Regions from separate parts of the Cupriavidus sp. 01L45 genome, predicted to be linked through region 2. Evidence: predicted binding sites of a transcription regulator. Region 2 holds the regulator's gene; each other region holds the start of a gene.
The links. Region 2 encodes LexA, which represses DNA repair genes until DNA is damaged. Its sites were predicted from a motif close to ACTGTATNNNNATACAGT; they were not measured.
Positions count from the first base shown of each region.

Region 1 (5,235 bases), on a different contig from region 2:
AAATCGCACCGGAACCAGTGTTAAGGGGCGCGTCTGTATTTCTTGCTATGCAGCATCGTCATGCTGCCGGGCGGGCGCGCCACCGTTGTCGGCATCTTCGTCATTGTCGCGGTTCATGCGCCAGGCATATAGCGCCGCCATCAGGACGTAGACGACCAGCGCCCCCTGCGCGCCGACCCAGAAGGAGAAGGGCCAGCCGAAGAAATCGAAGCGCAGCTCGCGGGCGAACCAGGCCACGCCGAAGGTGACCACGAACCAGATCGACAGCAGCACGGCGATCCAGCGCAGGTTGCGATGCCAGGCGCGCCGTTCGGACTGGTCGGCCTGGTCGCGCCCGCCGCGTGTGTGATCGGGATCGTTCATGCTGGCTCCAGGATGGAGGGCCGGCGCAGCGTAATGCGGAAGCAGGCGCCGGCCAGGCGCGGCTCCGTCTGGTAGACGTGGTCGAGAATGCTGACGTCGCCGCCATGCTGCTGCACGATCTCTCGCACGATGGCCAGGCCCAGGCCACTGCCCTGGGTCTTGGTGCCGAGTACGCGGTAGAACCGCTCCATCACGCGCTCGCGTTCGGACACCGGGATGCCGGGCCCGGTGTCTTCCACTTCGAGATACGCGAAAGGCTCGAATGCATCGGCGCTGACCCGCACGGTAGCGTGGCCATCCGCGGGCGTGTAGCGGATGGCGTTGTCGATCAGGTTGTTGAGCATCTCCGTCAGCATCAGGCGGTTGCCTTGCACCATCACGGGGTGGTCGTCGGCATCCACGCCCAGATCGATGCGGCGCGCCCAGGCCTGCGGCAACCAGTCCTTGACCACTTCGCGCGCCAGGGCGGCCAGATCAAGCGGCGCCATGTTGCCCGCGCCGGCCAGGTTTTCCATGCGTGCCAGCGACAGCAGCTGCGTCACCATGTGGGCGGCGCGCTCCGAGCTGCCGGCGATCTGCGCCAGCGATTTGCGCAGTTCCTCCGGCGACTGTTCGCGCTGCGCCAGTTCCGCCTGCATGCGCAGCCCGGCCAGCGGCGTTTTCATCTGGTGGGCGGCATCGGCGATAAAGCGCTTTTGCGTCTGCACGGAAACGTCGAGCCGCGCCAGCAGGTCGTTGAACGAGGCCACCAGCGGCGTGATTTCCTGCGGTGCGGCGTGTTCGTCGATGGGGCTGGTGTCACCGGGATTGCGTGCGCGGATGCGCTGCTGGATCGCGGTCAGCGGGGCCAGCCCGCGCGTCAGGCCGAACCACACCAGCACCACCGCCAGCGGCAGGATCACGAACTGCGGCAGGATCACGCCCTTGATGATTTCGTTGGCCAGGCGCGCGCGCTTGTCGAGGGTTTCGCCAACCTGCACCAACACCGGCTGCGCGTCGCCGCCCTGCTCGAGATCGACATAGGTGTAGGCCACGCGCACGTCGTTGCCCGCGATGCGGTCGTCGCGCAGCGAGACCAGCCCGGCATGGCCGCGGTCGTCTTCGCCTGGCAGCGGCATGTCGTTGTCGCCGGCGACGAATTCGCCATGCGTGCCCACCACCTGGTAGTAGATATTGTCGGTTTCATCGGCGCGCAGGATCTCGCGCGCGGACAGCGGCAGTTGCAGCGTGACGCGCCCGTTGACCTCGCGCACCTGCTGCGAGAGCACAATGGCGCTGGCTTCCAGCGAGCGGTCGAAAGGGCCGTTGGCGATCGATTTTGCCACCAGGTAAGTCACCGCAATGCTCATCGGCCACAGCAGGAGCAGCGGCGCCAGCATCCAGTCCAGGATCTCGCCGAACAGCGAGCGCGGCGACGGGTGGCCGGCGCTGTCTTCAAGGTGTGGCAGGGCCCCGGCCAGCGCTTCGTCGCTGACGATCTCGTCAGGCGCGGAGGGAGGAGGGGCGGCGCGCGCGGGCCGCTGGCGCCGCCGGGGCAGTCGCAGCAGGCTCATTGGGAAAAGGTGTGGCAGGGCCTGGCGGCGTGGCCGGCAGGCAATGAAGCAAGGATGGCGCGGGTTCTGTTGCTGATTCCGATTCTAATGGCGACTCCTAGTCGTGCGCCACGGCGGCCTGGAATTTCTCCAGGCAGTAGCCCAGCCCGCGTACCGTGGCAATGCGGATGCCACCCACCTCGATCTTCTTGCGCAGCCGGTGCACGTAGACTTCGATGGCGTTGTTGCTGACTTCCTCGCCCCATTCGCACAGGTGGTCGACCAGCTGCTCCTTCGACACCAGCCGCCCGGTGCGGGTGAGCAGGATCTCCAGCAATCCCACTTCGCGCGCCGAGAGATCCAGCATCTGATCGTTCAGGTAGGCGATGCGGCCGACCTGGTCGAAGGCGAGCGGGCCGTGGTGGGTCAGCGTGGCGCCGCCGCCCGTGCCGCGCCGCACCAGCGCGCGCACCCGCGCTTCCAGCTCCGAGAGCGCGAAGGGCTTGGCCATGTAGTCGTCGGCGCCCAGGTCCAGGCCCTTGACACGTTCGTCAACGCCATCGGCCGCGGTCAGGATCAGCACCGGCAGCATGGCGCCGCGCGTGCGCAGCCGCTTGAGCACTTCCAGCCCCGGCATGCGCGGCAGGCCGAGATCGAGGATCAGCAGGTCGAAGGTCTGGGTCGACAGCGCGGAATCGGCTTCGACCCCGCTGGCCACATGGTCGACGGCATAGCCCGAGTGACGTAGCGAGCGCGTCAGGCCATCTGCCAGCACATCGTCATCTTCGGCGATCAGAATACGCATGGTTGTCTCCACCCTGGCCCGGCTGTGTCGCCCCTTTCCATCAAATGACGCGGGCGGGACTTGCCAAGCATACTGTTTTTTTATACAGTACCCGCTTATGCCGGTCGCATTCGATTTGTCTCCGATGCAAACCGGGCTTTACCGAATTTGTACTGGTTTTTTACCGAACGTTCGCCCCAATGTTTGCCCCTGCTGCCAGGTTCATCGTCATCAGGAGTTCGCGGCGCGGCGCGGGCTGGGCGGTTGCCCGAAAAAAGCGGGTGGCGCGCCACATGCGGCCTATTTATACACCATTGACGGAAGGACGACCATGGATGACGGCAAGAAGGCGAGTGCTGGCGTAAGCGCCGAAAAGCAGAAGGCGCTGGCGGCCGCGCTGGCCCAGATCGAGAAGCAGTTCGGCAAGGGCTCGATCATGAAAATGGGCGATGCCGAAGTCGAGCAGGATATCCAGGTCGTGTCCACCGGCTCGCTGGGCCTGGACATCGCGCTGGGCGTTGGCGGCCTGCCGCGCGGCCGCGTGGTGGAAATCTACGGTCCGGAATCCTCGGGCAAGACCACCCTGACGCTGCAGGTCGTGGCCGAGATGCAGAAGCTGGGCGGCACCTGCGCCTTTATCGACGCCGAGCATGCGCTCGACGTCAACTACGCCAGCAAGCTGGGCGTGGCGGTTGGCGATCTGCTGATCTCCCAGCCGGACACCGGCGAGCAGGCCCTGGAAATCACCGATGCGCTGGTGCGCTCGGGCTCGGTCGACCTGATCGTGATCGACTCGGTGGCGGCCCTGGTGCCCAAGGCCGAAATCGAAGGCGAGATGGGCGATTCGCTGCCTGGCCTGCAGGCCCGCCTGATGAGCCAGGCGTTGCGCAAGCTGACCGGCACCATCAAGCGCACCAACTGCCTGGTGATCTTCATCAACCAGATCCGCATGAAGATCGGCGTGATGTTCGGTTCGCCCGAAACCACCACCGGCGGCAATGCGCTGAAGTTCTACGCCTCGGTGCGCCTGGATATCCGCCGCATCGGCTCGATCAAGAAGGGCGACGAGGTGATCGGCAACGAAACCAAGGTCAAGGTGGTCAAGAACAAGGTCTCGCCGCCGTTCCGCGAAGCCTTCTTCGACATCCTGTATGGCCAGGGCATCTCGCGCCAGGGCGAAATCATCGACCTGGGCGTGGACGCCAAGATCGTCGAGAAGTCCGGCGCCTGGTACAGCTACAAGGGCGAGAAGATCGGCCAGGGCAAGGACAACGCGCGTGAATACCTGCGCGAAAATCCCGATATCGCCGACGAGATCGAAAACAAGGTGCGCGAATCGCTGGGCGTGGTGCTGATGAATGGCACGCCGGCCGCCGCTGTGGCCACCGCCGAAGACTGAGCTTCGCCGGCCGGGGCGCTCCCGGCCGCGAACCCCGCCCGGGGCGGCACGCGCAGCGACGCGCGCCGCCCCGGTTTGCGTTTTTGAAGCGCATTTTCACAGCTCGATGTCGAGCTCACACTGCCGAGCTCCATCCTCATGGCCACCCGTCCCCCTCTTTCCCTGAAGGCCCGCGCCGTAGGCTACCTGTCGCGGCGCGAGCACAGCCGGGCGGAGCTGGCACGCAAGCTGGCCCCGCACGCCGAATCGCCCGAAGCCCTTGAGCAATTGCTGGATGCGCTGGAGCGCGAGAACTGGCTGTCCAACGAGCGCTTCGTCGATAGCCTGGTGCACCGGCGCGCCAGCCGCTATGGCGCCGCCCGCGTCATGCAGGAAGCCCGCACCCACCAGCTCGGCGGCGAACAGCTCGCCGACCTGCAGGAGCGCCTGCGCGGCTCCGAACTGGAGCGTGGCCGCGCGGTCTGGCAGAAGCGTTTCGGCACGCCACCCGCCACGCCCGAGGAAAAGGCCAGGCAGATCCGCTTTCTGGTGGCGCGCGGTTTTTCCCGCTCGGTGGTGAGCCAGGTGATCAAGGGGGCGGATGAGTGGCTGGACGGCAGCGATTGATGCCGTGGGCGGACCTGCCGGATCGCGGTCCGAAGTGATGCCGCGATGGCGTCTTGCACCGGCGCGGTGCGCATACCTGTTTTGCCAGTAGGCGTATTCCGCGCTGACCGCATGTGATCCGGGCACCGGTTCAGTCCCGCGCATCCGCGCATTTTGACGCTCCACAGCGCTTGCCCGTCACACGACAATTCCCGGCAACAGCCCTGGGTGCAGTTTGTTCCCGGCCAAAGTTGTCCGGCATGTTAAAATCCTGCGGTTTTCCGGCCCAGCCGTCCTTTTCTCCCGCTCCTGCCTGGTGTTATGCCGCTTTCCCCGCCCGTCAATCGCGCCCTGCGCCACCGCCGTGCCATCACGGCCGAGGCCTATCTTAGGGACGATGGCCTATGGGATATCGAAGCGCGCCTGACCGACACCAAGCCCCGCGAGATCCCGCTTGCCGGTGGTGGCGTGCGCCCGTTGGGCGAGCCGCTGCATGATTTGTGGCTGCGCATCACCATTGACCTGCGCATGAACGTCGTGGACGCCGACGCCTGTTCCGACTGGGTACCGTA
Region 1 is NZ_JBFTSG010000002.1:130,400-135,634, reverse strand. Features, by position in the region: gene AC1DT6_RS02175 (DUF4212 domain-containing protein) at 46-363, opposite strand; gene AC1DT6_RS02170 (sensor histidine kinase N-terminal domain-containing protein) at 360-1,916, opposite strand; gene AC1DT6_RS02165 (response regulator) at 2,014-2,700, opposite strand; gene recA (recombinase RecA) at 3,011-4,078, shown strand; gene recX (recombination regulator RecX) at 4,217-4,684, shown strand; gene AC1DT6_RS02150 (DUF2889 domain-containing protein) at 4,985-5,235, shown strand, end outside.
Region 1: a site for LexA is predicted at 2,772-2,789, ahead of recA (recombinase RecA). Genes of this name have one in related genera too.

Region 2 (5,235 bases):
CAAACGGCGCGCCGGAGACGGTCCCCAGTGAGATCACGATGATCTCGGCGGACAGGATGAAATCCGTGCGCACGCGCCGCGGATCTTCGCCTTCTCGTCAATTGCTGAATCCGTCGGAGGATCTTGTGCCTGATGCTCGCCAGGAGGATCTACTTCGCTCCGTGACTCTCCGTGCATGAAGCGGTGCGCGATCTTTTCAAATCCTTCGTAGCAAAGGAACGCGCCGCCCACCATCAGCAGTGGCACGATCGCCCAAGGGGTCGCAGCACTGATTGCGAGCGCAGCCGGTACCAGAATCGCCTTGTTGCGCAAAGAACCCACCGCAACCGACCACACAACCGGCAACTCGCGATCGGCTTTCACGCCGCTGACCTGTTGCGCATTGAGGGCAAGATCGTCGCCCAGGACACCAGCGGTCTTCCTGGCAGCCACCTTGCTCATGGTTGCCACATCGTCAAGGATCGAGGTGATGTCGTCGATCAACAAAAGCAGGCTGGTGCCGGCCATATTTCAAGCTCCCATGTCGGTGCTGAGTAGGAGAGGCCCTTCAGGTGATCAAGGCCGCATGGCAAGATATTGCCATATGGAAAGACGGCGATTGATCCCATACCCACTCTATTTGGGGGCGATCCTGGCGGTTCGCCTTCAGTGGGCTGTTAGCTTGCAGGCTAAAATCGAGCGAGAACCGTTCGCTTCCTCGGCCGTAGGGGAAATATCTAAAATCAATGCTTGTCGCGTCATTCCTGTTGCGCGGCTTGGGCGTCGCGTCGTGGCAGTGGAGCCAACTCGCGAATTGCGTCAGGAGGGGCAGCGCATCCATTCGAGTTTGCCCATCGAATGGCTGGATGACGAACTGCCATACCTAGTGGGTATGCGATCCAGGCAAGAGCAGTTCGATCTGATTTGCTTTTGAGATGGCTGATTTTTACTGTGAACCTGTCGCACGATGCTTTGCCAGGCGCCTTACTGCGGTACTCAACGGACCTGCGGTGGCTGACGATCCCCCCGCTATCGGTCGGCCCAGGTGTAGCCGTGATAGTCAGGAGACGCGCCTGTTAAGCGTTGGCAATCGCCCGGCGATAATGTTCAGCGGAGTCCAAAATCGCTTGGTCAAGGTTCGCTTGTGCAATCGCCATCGTGTGAGATGCTCCTGGCGCTGAGCATCTAGGCACCTCGTAGAACTTTGATTCCGCACTCTCATTCGCTCGATGAGGCTCATGCCTGGCGCTTCTGGCTATGCGCGCTGGTTTGCCGTCATGCTAGGATTTTGCCAGGCTCTGGGAGATAGCCATGGTTCAAAAGCTGTTCCACGAATTGCCCGTGAATGAACGCGGCGACTTTGAATCCGCCTGCGCGCGGCATGGATTTGTTCGAGAAGACTTCGAGGTGAGCGAGGAAGAGGGCATTTCGCGAGGCAGCGGGGCGAGTCATATCCCCCGGAAAATCACTGTCGCCCGAGTGGGCGGAGACGTCCAAGTCTATCCCGCAGCTACCGGCATTTCGTGGACAGTCGCATTTGAACGAGATCTGGAGCGCGGCGAATTTGGATTCCCTCTTGCGGACTAGCTAAGGGATGGGAGAGGTCGCTGCGTGGAAGAAACGGGGGAGGGGTATGCTGAAGCAGGCTAGATCGAGCCGGTGGTGCTGACACCGGCGGTTGCAAGTATTCCCACCGTGGGAGGATGGCGGGAATGGAACCCGGCTTTGGGATGCACAAATGAAAACAGCGCCTTGGTTAAGGCGCTGTTTTGCAGGGCAAATTCTTGGGGTGGCTGATGGGACTCGAACCCACGACGACAGGAATCACAATCCTGGACTCTACCAACTGAGCTACAGCCACCGTAGAGGTTGCTCAGCTGGCTGCTGAGCAACGAAGAACAAGATCATACAATACCAAAAGGCGGATGGCTAGCACTCTGCACAAATTTTTTCTCTGCGCTGCCTTATGCGATTTCAGCCGGTTAGGTCGGTTACCGCGACGCGCGCAAGTGAGTGCTGCCGTAACCCACCTATGAAAGCTTGGCCGACTCCTCCAGCTCAAGCATGCGGCAGATGGCTGCCATGCTGCCCACCATGGTGCGTCGTTGCGCACCCTGGTAGATACGCACGCCTTTGGATTGGCGGAATGGTACGGGCTTGACGGGGCGGCGGGCGGAGAGGCGGTTGGCTGGCAGCATGGCTACACCTGGTGACTTGCAACAACAGTTAGCGGTGCCCGACTAGCGGGCGGCGTTGGCACAATCGGGCGTCGGCGTGATACGGGCTTGCCCGCCTCAGCCGCACTCGTCAGAAGCCGCTGGGTCGGATCAAGCCGACGGCGATACCTTCCAGAGAGAATTCTTCGCGGCCGGGGCGCACGATGATGCTGGGGAAATCGGGATTCTCGGCAATGAGTTCGATCGAGTCGCCGCGGCGGTTGAGGCGTTTGACGGTGACGTCGTCTCCCAGTCGCGCAACGACGATCTTGCCGTTCGGGGCCTCGCTGGCACGCTTGACCGCAAGCAGATCGCCATCGAGGATGCCGGCGGCCCGCATGCTCAGGCCACGTACCCGGAGCAGGTAGTCAGGTTGCACGTCGAACACCGAAGCGTCGACCTGGTATTGGCGATCGATGTGTTCTGCGGCAAGGATCGGGCTACCGGCCGCGACGCGCCCGACCAGGGGCAGCGTCAGTTGCATCACGCCGGCCATTGGCAGCGAGAATTGGTCTGGTAGTTCTGAGTCGCTGCGCGAAACCTTGAGCCGGATGCCGCGCGAGGCGCCGGGGGTGAGTTCGATTACGCCCTTGCGGGCCAGAGCCCTCAGGTGTTCCTCGGCAGCATTGGGCGATGAGAAGCCGAACTTGGCGGCGATCTCGGCGCGTGTGGGCGGAAAGCCCGTGTGCTGGAGGCTGCTGCGAATCAGATCGAAAATCTGCTGCTGTCGCGGTGTCAGGGTCGCCATGGTCGCCGTGTTGGAAAGCACTGTATGTTTAAACAGTATGCTGTGATTTTATACAGTATCGAGTGAAGTGCAAGCGGAATTTTGGGAGTTTGCGCATCGACAGGTGCGTCAGGCGAGGCTCACCGCGCCGTGCGGCGTGAGCCTGGGCGTTACAATTCGCGGCACTTGCAGCCTAATTTTTCGCTCGCTGCTTAACCTTTCTGGCTTTCGATCTCTATCTCGCCATGTCCCTCCTGCCTCGTGTCGTCGTGCTTGCTACCGGTGGCACCATTGCCGGTTCTTCATCCAGTGCTGCCAGCAGCGCGAAGTACCAGGCGGCCACGGTGCCTGTGACGGCGCTGCTTGATGCTGTGCCGGCGCTCGGTGCCGTGGCCCGCGTCGAGGCGGAGCAGGTGGCGCAGGTGGATAGCAAGGACATGTCGTTCGTCCTCTGGGCCCGGTTGGTTGAACGCGTTGCGTTCTGGTCTGCGCAGGCCGATGTGGCGGGCATTGTGATTACCCATGGCACCGATACGCTGGAGGAGACGGCAATGCTGCTGCATCTGGCATGGGTGGGCACGGTGCCGGTGGTGCTGACGGCGGCGATGCGGCCTTCGACCTCCCTGTCGGCCGATGGTCCCTTGAACCTGCTGGACGCGGTACGGGTGGCTGCCAGCGCCGGGGCGGCGGGCAAGGGCGTGCTACTGGTGATTAATCAGGAAATCCATGCCGGGCGGGATGTGGTGAAGGGACATACGTCAGCGGTCAACGCTTTTGTGTCGCCGCTGGCTGGCCCGATCGGGTTCGTGCAGGACGACCTCGTGCGATTTGTCCGTGCGCCCCGGCTGTTGCCGGACCGGGCCTGGGCCGTGCCGTGCAAGTGGCCGCAGGTGGAGATTATTGCTAGTTACGCGGAGCCCGGCCGGTTGGTGGTGGATGCTTTGGCGCAGGCAGGTGTGGCGGGGCTGGTCGTGGCGGCCGCAGGCAACGGGTCGGTTCACCAGTCGCTGGTCGATGCGCTGGTGGACGCGGCCGGGGCGGGAGTGGCCGTGGTGCGTAGCTCGCGCACCGGGGCAGGGCATGTGGCAATGCCGGCACCTCCACGACCGGCTTCAGGTGCCTTCGTTTCTGCAGGCGATCTCAATCCATATAAGGCGCGCGTGCTCCTGATGCTGGCCCTGGCGACAACGCCCGGACTGGCTGCGGATCCCGCTGCGTTGCAGGCGCTCTTCGCCGAAAACTAAGGCGGCTTGCTCCAAAAGGCAAAAGCACGCTATACTTTAAGGCTATCCAACCTTGCTGCACCGGACATGGCGCCCGGGCGGCTTATCCAAAAGGAGCGTCAATGCGTCATTACGAAATCGTATTTATCGTCCATCCGGACCAGAGCGAACAAGTTCCGGCCATGATCGAGCGTTACAAGACGCTGGTCACGTCGCAGGAAGGCCAGATCCACCGTGTGGAAGACTGGGGCCGCCGTCAGATGGCCTACATGATCCAGAAGCTGGCCAAGGCTCACTACGTTTGCCTGAACATCGAATGCGGCAAGGAAACCCTGGCTGAACTCGAACACGCGTTCAAGTTCAACGACGCGGTGCTGCGCCACCTCATCGTTCAGACCAAGAAGGCCGAAACCGCACCGTCCCCGATGATGAAGGAAGTGCAGCGCGAAGAAGCCCGCAAGGCCGCGCAACAGACCAGCGAAGTCCAGGCCGCCTAAGTGCGGACTGTTGTGGTTGCCGTGGGCGTTGAACGCCGCGGCGGCAAGTGCGGGCATCGGTGCGGGAGAGTGCGTTGAACCAGCTAAGGCTCTGCGCAACGCTCGCGGAACGCGATGCCTTGCGTTACACCCCGGCCGGGGTCCCCGTTGTCAACTGCATCTTGCAGTACGCGGGCGAGACGGTCGAGGCGCAAACGCCCAGGCAGGTGGAATTCGCCATCGCCGCCATGGGAATCGGTCAGATCGGCCAGCGGCTTGAGCGGACTCCGCTCGGCGCGATGCTCGACTGCGAAGGATTCCTGGCCCGCAAGCACCGCAACAGCAAGGCTCTCGTCTTTCACATCACTGGATGTAAAGCATTCGAAAAGGATTGAATCATGGCATTCGTCAAACGTGACAACAAGAACAAGAAGCGCTTCCAGCAGCAAAACCCGCTGTTCAAGCGCAAGCGCTTCTGCCGCTTCACCGTGGCTGGCGTGGAACAGATCGACTACAAGGATCTGGACACCCTGAAGGATTTCATCGGCGACAACGGCAAGATTACCCCCGCCCGCCTGACCGGCACCAAGGCGCACTATCAGCGTCAGCTCGAT
Region 2 is NZ_JBFTSG010000063.1:49,445-54,679, reverse strand. Features, by position in the region: partial or broken gene AC1DT6_RS33505 (DUF808 domain-containing protein) at 1-507, opposite strand, end outside; gene AC1DT6_RS33500 (hypothetical protein) at 1,291-1,566, shown strand; tRNA gene AC1DT6_RS33495 (tRNA-His) at 1,765-1,840, opposite strand; gene AC1DT6_RS33490 (hypothetical protein) at 2,010-2,177, opposite strand; gene lexA (transcriptional repressor LexA) at 2,287-2,943, opposite strand; gene AC1DT6_RS33480 (asparaginase) at 3,168-4,166, shown strand; gene rpsF (30S ribosomal protein S6) at 4,268-4,642, shown strand; gene priB (primosomal replication protein N) at 4,717-5,016, shown strand; gene rpsR (30S ribosomal protein S18) at 5,020-5,235, shown strand, end outside.

Region 3 (5,235 bases), on a different contig from region 2:
ATGCCTGGCCGGCACCTTCGGGATGGTCCCCAGGAAGCGCATTCCGCCCGGCGTCGCGAGGTTCGACACCACGAACGCGCGCTCGGAGTCGGTGGGTGAAAAACGGACGTTCTCGGCGGCGTGGAAACAGGGTCAGCTATGCCTGATACCAGCGCAGTGCTTCTATGAGCCCGACTACGCAACCGGCAAGGCGGTACGCTGGCGGATCTGGCTCAAGGATGGCGAGCCCATGGCAATCGCCGGCCTCTGGCGCGCATGGCCTGGCGAAGGCGGCCAGGACGTCTTCAGCTTCACCATGCTGACCATCAATTCGGAGCACCACCCGTTGATGCAACGCTTCCATGCGCCGGGCAAGGAAAAACGGATGATCGTGATCGTCCCGGGCACGGAGTGGGATGATTGGCTGACTTGCAGGAATACGGAACTGGCGCGCAGCTTCCTGCGCCCCTACGCCGCGGAAAAGCTGGCCGCCGAGCCCGCACCGCTGCCGCCGCGGATTGCGGCAGGATCTCCGGAGGCGTCAGCCTGAGCGAACTGCGTTTGCCCGGACTGAACAGCGTTCAGGAAATCTGATACCGGTTCTGCCGGCTGCGGGAATAGAGCCCGCGCGCGAGTTCCAGGATGTGATCGCGGTGGCGGTCGAATGCATCGAGCACGGCAGGCTCGTCCGGGCGCAATTCAGGGCTGAGGGTAGAGAGTACCGCGCGGTCCACCTCGAAGGCGATTTCACGCGAGTTGTCATAGCCCCAAAAACATACGCAATGCCTGGAAGGGTCGTAACTCCGGCTGGGATTGGGGAAATTGAGTGCCATGCATGCATCCTAGTCCGAATCGCGGGCATCCGTACGGTATCGAGGGCCCGGTTGCGCTATTTCGCCAGGATTCGGGGACGCGCCCCCCGGCAAGTCTGGAAAGGGGCGCTTTATCGCTGGCCGCGCATCGCGCGGGCTGCCCGGTGACGCGGCTTTGGCGAGACATTCTCGCGCCCGTACATTGAGCGACATATGCATCGGGAATACCAGATCTAAGCATCTTCTACTTGGCCCGCGAACGGCGAGACCGTAGCATTCCCAGGTCATCGGCTCATCGGCGCGAGGCATGCCAGCCAGCGCATGCGCCAGTACAACGATGTCGATTCGACACGGCAGGCGCGCCAACGCGGCCCGGCCGCCGTGCACCCGGACAGGACCGGCTACCAAAAAGCCGGCCGCCGGAAATCTGTACAAGGGTCAAGGGGTCATATGAAGATATTTAGCGGAATCAGCAACGGGTGGGCAGCGGAAACCGAGGCGACGGACGGAGGGATCTGGAAAAACACGATTGCCGCCGCCAGCCATGCGCTTGAGACCGTGGCGCTGGTCGAGCATGGCGTAGGCATGACGCTGAAGCTGCAGCGCAAGGTCCGCGCCCTACGCGAACGGCTGCGCACAACGCAAGCCGAACTCGATCGTTACCGCGACATGCACGCCCACGCCATGGAGGCGTTGCGTCAGACCGAAAGCATCGTGCCGCAGGACACGAGCCAGCTACGGGCGGAGGGCGAAGCCCTGCAGATGCGGCATCGTGCCTACAAGCTGCTGGTCGAGCACTATGCTCGCGCCGGCATCCCCATCGACCTGGCTGTCTTTGCCAGGCAACGCCGCCGGGTTCTCCAGCACATCCTGTTCCAGCAACGCCGGGGCGTGGCCGTCGCGCAAATCAGCGTGGACGATATCGCGTTCCTGCTGCGTTGAGCGACCGGCACCGATGAGCGGCGGGCTTTCGCCCGCGCTCCGCGCTGGCATTTTCAGCTTGCCGGCAAGGCGGCGGGAAAACCCGTTGTCATGCGACGTGAACCGTCTTCTCTTCCGGCCGGTTCATGTCGGCATCGACGAACATTACCCACTTAAATGATAATGCGTTGCATTTTCAATCATGCGCCTGCTTGCGCATCGATCGCCAGTTGCTGCGCAATAGCAATAACACTTCGCACTTGCCCGCCGCGGGCATCGTGCTGACGACGACCTACGTGCATCGCTGGCAGGCCCACCGGGGCGCCGCGGGGATTCTTCTTGTAGAATTCGATATACTGTATATGCATACAGTAACCGAGGCGGCCCGCCCCCGAGTCCTTTCTCGCGGCCGGGGCGCGTCGTCAACCCCGTTCGCTGACGCCATGTCATTTGCCCCCCGCCGCATCGCCCACCTGGATATGGACGCTTTCTATGCGTCCGTCGAGCTGTTGCGGTATCCGGAACTGCGTGGCATGCCCGTGGTGATCGGCGGCGGACGGAATGCGGTGCCCGAGACGCTTGAAGACGGAAGCCGGCGCTTTGCGCGCCTGCGCGACTATGCGGGACGGGGCGTCGTCACCACCTCGACTTACGAAGCGCGCGCGCTCGGCGTTTTTTCCGCCATGGGCATGATGAAGGCAGCCCAGCTCGCGCCTGATGCCATTCTGCTGCCCACCGATTTCGATTCGTACCGGCACTACTCCCGGCTCTTCAAGGCGGCCGTCGCCACGTTCACGAGCCAGGTCGAAGACCGGGGCATCGACGAAATCTACATCGACCTGAGCGATGTGCCAGGCGAGCCCGCCGATATCGGCAGCCGCATCAAGCAAGCGGTTCGCGAGGCCACGGGGCTAAGCTGCTCCATCTGCATCGCGCCCAACAAGCTCCTCGCCAAGATCGGATCCGAGCTGGACAAGCCCGATGGGCTTACCCTCCTGACGCCGGAAGACATCCCGCTGCGCATCTGGCCGCTGCCGGTGCGCAAGGTCAACGGCATCGGCCCGAAAGCCACGGAGAAACTCGCCGTGCTCGGCATCGCCACCGTTGGCGACCTCGCCAGCGCGGACCTCGGACTACTGCAGACCCATTTTGGCCGCAGCTATTCCGCGTGGCTCGCCGAGATCGCGCAAGGTCATGACGAACGCCCCGTGGTCATCAGCTCGGAGCCAAAGTCGATGAGCCGCGAAACCACGTTCGAGCGCGACCTGCATCCGCGCCACGATCGCCAGGCTCTCGGCGAAGTTTTTACCGGTCTGTGCCAGCGCCTTGCCGAAGACCTGCGCGGCAAGGGCTACGTCGGCCGCACCATCGGCGTCAAGCTGCGCTATGACGACTTCCACACCGTCACCCGCGACCTCAGCATGCCGGTCCCGACCGCCGACGCCACCTTGTTGCGGCGCGCCGCCACCGAATGCGTCAGACGCGTTCCGCTGAACCGGAAGATACGGCTACTGGGCGTACGGGTGAGCGCGCTGACGCCAGCCGGCGAGTTGGAGTATGCGTCGGCGCCGGTCCAGGGAGAGTTGCCTTTCGGCGAAGACGAATAACGGTCGCAGCCGATAATCAGGCCGTCTGATAGTGCGGGCACGGGTCGCACCGGAAGGCGATGCAGGCCCTCGGCGCCTGTAGGACGGCAGCACGCCATGGCACGGATTTGTCACCAACGTGACTGAGTGCAAGCGCACAGAGGCGGAACTGCGGGAATTCGCGACAATTGAATTGCTGACACTGCCACCCAATCGACGGCATTTTCAACTCTGACCCGGCCGGACACTAACGTGCAGGCACGGCGGCAGCCGGTCCTGCCCAGGCTGCCGATGCCGCGTCGCCGACCCCGGCTGCGTCAGTCTGCCGGCTTCTTCCTGCCTCGCTGCTTCCCGGCGACACGCGTGCCGGACTCGTGTACCGCCCCGCTCGCGGAGCCAGTTGCCGTGCGCTTTCCGGTCGTCAGTACCTGCGCCTGTTTTGTGCCCTTGCCATATTTGCGCACCGAGCGCACGCCCTCGACCTGCATCAGCAACTCAATGGCCGTCAGCAGGCGGTCGATATCCTCGTTGCGCAAGTCCTTGACCAAGCGAGCCACCCGAATGGCCACGCCAGGCGGGAGGATCTCGTCATTCGAGGGAGCGACAGCATCCTCCATGCTGCCGTCCAGCCACAGCCGAGGCAAGCCGAGCTTGGCCTCGATGTCGCGGGCAAGCCGTTCGCCGATGCGCTTCTTTCCGGCCTTGCCTTCCGACGAAAAAACTCGGGAGAAATATGAGGGTTCGCGGTCGACGCGGTCCGCGAGGCGTGCGATCGAGCCTCCGAACTGTTTCTCCAGCACTTGGGCCAGGCGTTGTTCGCGCGTATCTTGGATGTCCATCACTCATTAAACCCGCGCATTACCTCAAGGTAAATTTTCTTCTGGTACTGTAAATTTAGTGACTAAAAGGTAATTTACGGAGCAAGAGGACCTTTCGCTCCCTTCTCGGCGCGATGGTTCGGCGGGGTCGCGCGACACTGACGCGGCAAGCCACGGGCGCGTCGGCACCTTGGCGGCTTCCGTGGATCGAGGACCTGGACTCGCGGCCGGCAAGTCATGATGGTTACCAAGAAGACTTGTCTTTATATTTACCTTTGGGTAAATTATCGGCGTTAACTTGAAGCGGTATCAGAACCCCGGCATTTCCATACCCAACGCCGGGCTGCATCGCGAGCGCCAGGGCTTGTGTCCGCGCCGGTCCGGCCTGGTTGCGCCCATCGGGGCGACCCCGTATGCCCGGCCATGGAAGTCACGGCCTGGCACCGCGCCCGCCCGGTCACGCCGCATTGCGCCACGGCGCCAAATCCGCGCACCGACCTCGTTGACCTCAAGCACCCACAGGCGAACGACCACGACAAAGGAAACCTCATGCTTATCGGACTTTGCGGCCGTCCCGGCTCCGGTCGAGACCTCGTCACCAGCTACCTGACTTCCGCGAACCACGCCTTCCTGACCGTCACGTTCGACGCCCCGCTGCGCCATATGATCCAGGCCTGCGCCGGCATCAACGACGCGCAGTTCGACGCGGCAAGGCGCAATGATGTCGTTCCCACGCTAGGGAAATCGCCGGTACAGTTGCTAAACGCCCTTCGCGAGTCCTGGATCCGTGCCCGCATGGATCCGGAAGTGCTGGTCAATCACTGTGCCGACGCGCTGGACCAGCTCGCCGGCTGCGATGTGGTGGTACCCGACGTCGCCATCCATGCCGAGGCCGAGTTCATTCATGCGCGCGGCGGCCGGCTGATCCGGCTCGTTTCGGAGCACGGGTACGGCGTTGAACCATTGATCCGGCCACAACTGTTCGACTTCCAACTGCGTGTCAGCGACAAACCCTCCGGCTTGTATGAGGAGCTGGATGCGATCGTGGGCAAAGAGGTGTTCGCGGAGGCTGGCGCGTGAAAGCCCAGCCCTGTCCCGCGTTGGCGCCGGAACCGCCAG
Region 3 is NZ_JBFTSG010000032.1:42,689-47,923, reverse strand. Features, by position in the region: gene AC1DT6_RS21830 (SOS response-associated peptidase) at 1-529, shown strand, start outside; gene AC1DT6_RS21825 (DUF1488 family protein) at 561-812, opposite strand; gene AC1DT6_RS21820 (hypothetical protein) at 1,113-1,733, shown strand; gene dinB (DNA polymerase IV) at 2,156-3,319, shown strand; gene AC1DT6_RS21810 (hypothetical protein) at 3,616-4,137, opposite strand; gene AC1DT6_RS21805 (hypothetical protein) at 4,540-5,196, shown strand.
Region 3: a site for LexA is predicted at 2,068-2,085, ahead of dinB (DNA polymerase IV). Genes of this name have one in related genera too.

Region 4 (5,235 bases), on a different contig from region 2:
CCCTTGAGCGGCGTGGGGCCGACGATGGGCGTGCCGTCCGGCGTCATCGGGCGCAAACCGGTCCAGAAGCTGGCGCGGCTGACGTCGCCGGCGCCGGGGAACAGGTCGGTCACCACGTGTTCCAGGGTGCGGCGTTTGGCCGGGTCGAGCGTGCGGTCGTAGCCGACGATCTGGGCCATGCCGCCGACGCGAATGCGATCGTCGAAGCGCGTGATCGCAACCTTGTAGGTTTCGTCGAGCACCGTGGAGACGGGGCTGCGGTCCGCATCGGTCATCGGCACCGTCAGGGAGAAGCCCTTGAGCGGATAGACCGGGAGGTTCGACAGGCCCGGCAGGAAGTTCTTCACGAACGGCGTCGACCAGCTGCCCAGGGCCACCACCACCAGGTCCGCGGTGACGGGCTCGCCGCCGATCATGGCGCCGGTGACGGCATCGCCCCGGGTCAGCAGGCCGTCGATGGAGCGGTTGTATTGAAACTTCACGCCCAGGCCTTCGGCCATCGCCGCCAGTTTCTGGGTGAACAGCTGGCAGTCGCCGGTTTCATCGTTGGGTAGCCGCAGGCCGCCGCTCAGCTTGTGGCTGACGGCGGCCAGGGCTGGTTCGCTGGCGGCGAGTTCTTCGCGCGATAGCAACTGGTAGGGCACGCCGGCTTGCTCCAGCACCGCAATGTCCTTGGCCGCGCCGTCGAGCTGCTCGTCGGTGCGGAAGATCTGCAGGGTGCCTTGCTGGCGGCCTTCGTAGGCGATGCCGGTATCGGCTCGCAGGGTGCGGATGCAGTCTCGGCTGTACTCGGCCAGCCGCACCATGCGTTCYTTGTTGACGGCATAGCGGTCGGCGGTACAGTTCATCAGCATTTGCCACATCCACTGCAGCTGGAACAGCGAGCCGTCCGGGCGAATGGTGAGCGGCGCGTGCTCCTGGAACATCCATTTGATGGCTTTGAGCGGCACGCCAGGCGCTGCCCACGGCGACGCGTAACCCGGCGAGATCTGGCCGGCATTGGCAAAACTGGTGCCAAGCGCGGGCGCGGCCTCGCGGTCGATCACGGTGACATCATGGCCGGCACGGGCCAGGTACCAGGCGCTGGTCACGCCAATTACGCCACTGCCAAGAACGAGAACGCGCATAGTCGGGGGCTCACAACCAAGAAATAGTGTGGATAGAGTATTTATCTCTATACTATTGAAATATGTGCAGTCATAGTTGTCGTAATTTTTAAGGAAACAGGAAGAACTAATGAGAACAAGTCGTCAGCCCGTGCGCAGCCTGGACCGGCTGGACCGCAAGATCCTGGCCTTGCTCCAGGCGGACGGCCGCATGTCGATGAAAGAGCTGGCGGAAGCGGTTGGCCTGACCATCACGCCGTGCATCGAGCGGGTCAAGCGCATGGAGCGCGACGGCGTCATCATGGGCTACTACGCCCGCCTGAATCCCGTGCTCCTTGGCAGTGGCCTGCTGGTGTTCGTGGAGATTTCGCTTGGCAACAAGTCGGGCAATATGTTCGAGCAGTTCCGCCGCGAGGTGTTGCGTATTCCCGAGGTGCTGGAGTGTCACCTTGTATCGGGCGATTTCGATTATCTGATCAAGGCCCGCATCCGCGAGATCGGCGAGTATCGCCGGCTGCTGGGCGACATCCTGCTGCAGTTGCCCGGCGCCGCGCAGTCCAAGAGCTACGTGGTGATGGAGGAGATCAAGGAGACGCTGGCGATCGCGGTCGACGAGAAGGCACCGCACGCCTGAGACCCTGCCGGCATCTGTCTAGAACAATGACATCTGTGGCGTTGCACCGGCCCTTGAGAAATGTTCGGTAGTCAGGGGATGGCGTTCGGCGTTTAGCCCATGGCGCTGGCAGGCCAGCTTGAAACGCTTGCGCAGCAGTTCGGCAAAAATGCCGGTACCTGTCATGCGCGTGCCGAAGTTGGAGTCGTAGGCCTGGCCGCCCCGCATCTGCGCGATCAGGCTACGGACATGCCGGGCGCGCAGCGGATGGTAGGTGGCCAGCCACTCGGAAAACAGATCCGCTACCTCGCGCGGCAGCCGCAGCAGGATATAGGCGGCTGTCTTCGCGCCAGCGTTGGCGCCCGCCTCCAGGATGGACTCCATTTCCGGGTCGGTCAGGCTTGGGATGACGGGCGCCACCATCACGCCCACGGGAATCCCGGCCTCACTCAGCGACGCGATGGCTGCGATGCGACGTGCCGGTGCGCTCGCCCGCGGTTCCAGCGTGCGGGCTATCTCATTGTTGAGCGATGTGACCGACATATGGACCCGGACCAGGTTCCTGGCCGCCATGCGCTGGAGGATGTCGATGTCGCGCGTGACAACCCCCGACTTGGTCGTGATGGCCACCGGATGGTTGAACCGTTCCAGCACTTCCAGTATGCCCCGTGTGATGCGGAGTTTGCGCTCGATGGGCTGGTAAGGGTCGGTATTGGCGCCCAGCGCGATGACCGATGGCGTGTAGCCGCGGCTGCCTAGTTCGGCCTGGAGCAGCTCGGCGGCGTTCTCCTTCGCGTACAGGCGGGTTTCGAAGTCGAGGCCCGGCGAAAGTCCCAGATAGGCATGGCTGGGTCTGGCATAACAGTAGATGCAACCGTGCTCGCATCCTCGGTAAGGATTGATGGAAGCATGAAAGGGCAGGTCCGGCGACTGGTTGCGCGAGACGATGCGTTTCGCCTTCTCTGTGAAAACAATGGTCTGGATCTGGGGTATCTCTGGCTCATCGAGGGCTCGTGACTCATCGTCGACCCGTTCGCGGGTCCATGCATCGAAGCGGCTGACGTTGTTCGAGCRCGCCGCCCGGCCTTTGAGCGGGCTGGAGGAGGGAGGTCGGGTCGTCACGTTGGCAGTCCTGCGGCTACGATTGATACTGTATAAATATACAGTGCTCAACGGCTCGCCGGCAAGGAGTAAAGGGTGGATGTCCCTGGAAGCGGAAGATTTTGAGAATCGCGCACGACGTGGTCTGTGCGGGACGGCGGCTCGGCAATGGGTATTCCTGCTGCAGCACTTTGCAAAAACAGCCAGGTGTGTCTTGCGGTGCGGGAGCCAGGCCAGTCAGGCAGGCGGTGCTGCCTCGGGGCGGTCCCAGTAGGGCGGGGAGCCGAAGCGCGCCGCAAAGAAATCGGTAAAGGCGCGGGTTTTTGCCGGCACCTGCCGGCGGCTCGGGTAGACCGCCCAGATCGATACCGACGGCAGCACCGGATAATCGGGCAGCACGTTGACTAGCGCGCCACTGCGCAGGTAGGGGCCGACATCCCAGGTGGATTTGAGCGCGAGCCCCATGCCAGCCAGGATCGCATCCCGGATGACCTCGCCGTTGTCCGTGCGGAGATTGCCGCTGACGGCAATCGCGGTCTTGCCCAGCGCCGTGTCGAACTGCCAGGAGGCCTGGTCGCCAAGCACGATGCAATTGTGGTTGCGCAGATCCTCCGGGTGCCGTGGCGTGCCATGGGCGGCAAGGTAGGCGGGCGAGGCGCAAATGGCGCGATGGCTCGGGGCAAGCGGGCGGGCCACCAGCGATGAGTCGGGCAGGGCACCCATGCGCAGCGCCACGTCTACCCCGGCCTCCACTAGGCCGATCACCTGATCCGTCAGCCGCAGGTCCAGCGTCAGGCCGGGGTAGGCGGCAAGGAAGGCTGGGATGGCCGGAGAGACATGCTGGCGGCCGAAGGATGCGGGCACCGTGACGCGCAGTATTCCGTGTGGTGCTTCCGCCCCCCGGCCTACCGACTGCGCGGCCTGGTCGGCCGTGTCGAGCAATTGCCCGGCATGCTCAAGAAAGCGCTGTCCGTCTCCGGTCAGCGAAATGCGCCGCGTGGTCCGGTGCAGCAGCCGCGTGCCGAGCTTCTGTTCGAGTAGCGCCAGGCGGCTGCTGGCCGATGACGTGGACAGCCCGAGATCGCGCGCCGCCGCCGACAGGCTGCCCAGCGCCGCCGCGCGCACGAACACCGCGATATCCAGCAGGTCGAAGTGCATGGCGCCTGGGCCCCTGGGCCTTGGAAGTGCTAATTACTGCGAAAGGGCGCGAGCGGCTTCGACCTGGGATTCGAAGAAGGTCTGGAAACTGATGGCCAGGCCGGCCATCAGCAGGCCGGTTCCGATCAGCAGCGACAGGATGACCAGGATCACGACCGGCCAGCCAGACCGGGTCGGCTTGCCATGGGGATTGAAGCGGGCATCCCATCTATCGTCCGGGCGCAGGCCGTACACGATGGCTGCCAGGAAGGCGCTGATCACCGATGTGCCACCGGCGATGGCAAAGGTCCAGTCCAAGGCCGGCGTGCCGGCGCCAGTCTGTATCGAAATGACGCCGACGACCCCGGCCAGGGCCGCCAGCAGGTGAGCCCATGCAAACTTGTCGCGCAAACCACCCAGGTAGAAGCGATGCAAGCCCAAACTGCCGAACAGGAAGGCAAGCGCGACCGTGAGCAGTTTGGACTTGCCCGGAAGCGGCTTGACGAGTGCGGTGGCGGCTGGAACTTGGGTAGCGGCAGGCATGAGGCGGCAACTAGGTTGATGGCCGGCCAGGGGGCGGCCGGCGCAAGATCAGATCAATGCCAGTCAAGCTGGCACCGGCGCTCATTGTACGCTGGCCTCAGGCGCGGGCGCGGGAAGGCCGGGAGCGATGCGCGTCGGACGGCGAAGCATACGGGAGTTCCGTGCGCGGCACAGCCGGGAGGAGGGGGGTAGGGGAAAGGGAGGCGGATCCCGCCGTTTGGAGGGCAAACAGGCGGGGGAGGGAAATGCAGGTGTCAGGCGGACCTAACGGCCGCCGTCGCGTCCCCGCGCCTGCCAGCCGGGGCCGGTGCCGGGACCGCGCTGCTCGCCGCGCGCGTTGTCGCCTTGCGCGTTGCGATCGGGTGGGCGGCCGCGCTCGTCATCGCGCTCCTGGGGAGGCAAGGGGCGACCGTTAAGGCGGTCATCAGCGCGGGCTCGGGCTTCCATTCTTTCGATCTGGGCGCGCACATGGTCTTGCCGTTCGGCGCGTACGCTAGCCATCTCCCAGCCACCCTGGCCGCGCGCGTTACCATTGCCCGCGGTCCGGCCTTCGGGCCGGCTGTGTTGCCAAAACGCGACCTGCGCATGGCTGACAGCATTGAGGCCGAGCACTGAAACGGCCAACAGGATGCCAGCCACCGAGTCGCGCAGGAAGGTGCGGGGGAGCATGCGGAATCCCAGTATCCTGTCGCGCGGTGAGTTGTTCGAGATATGGGTTCATGGTACGCACGGGCC
Region 4 is NZ_JBFTSG010000010.1:144,044-149,278, reverse strand. Features, by position in the region: gene AC1DT6_RS09495 (D-amino acid dehydrogenase) at 1-1,127, opposite strand, end outside; gene AC1DT6_RS09490 (Lrp/AsnC ligand binding domain-containing protein) at 1,237-1,740, shown strand; gene AC1DT6_RS09485 (PA0069 family radical SAM protein) at 1,759-2,841, opposite strand; gene AC1DT6_RS09480 (LysR family transcriptional regulator) at 3,058-3,978, opposite strand; gene AC1DT6_RS09475 (NINE protein) at 4,012-4,500, opposite strand; gene AC1DT6_RS09470 (hypothetical protein) at 4,765-5,169, opposite strand.
Region 4: a site for LexA is predicted at 2,869-2,886, ahead of AC1DT6_RS09485 (PA0069 family radical SAM protein). Genes of this name have one in related genera too.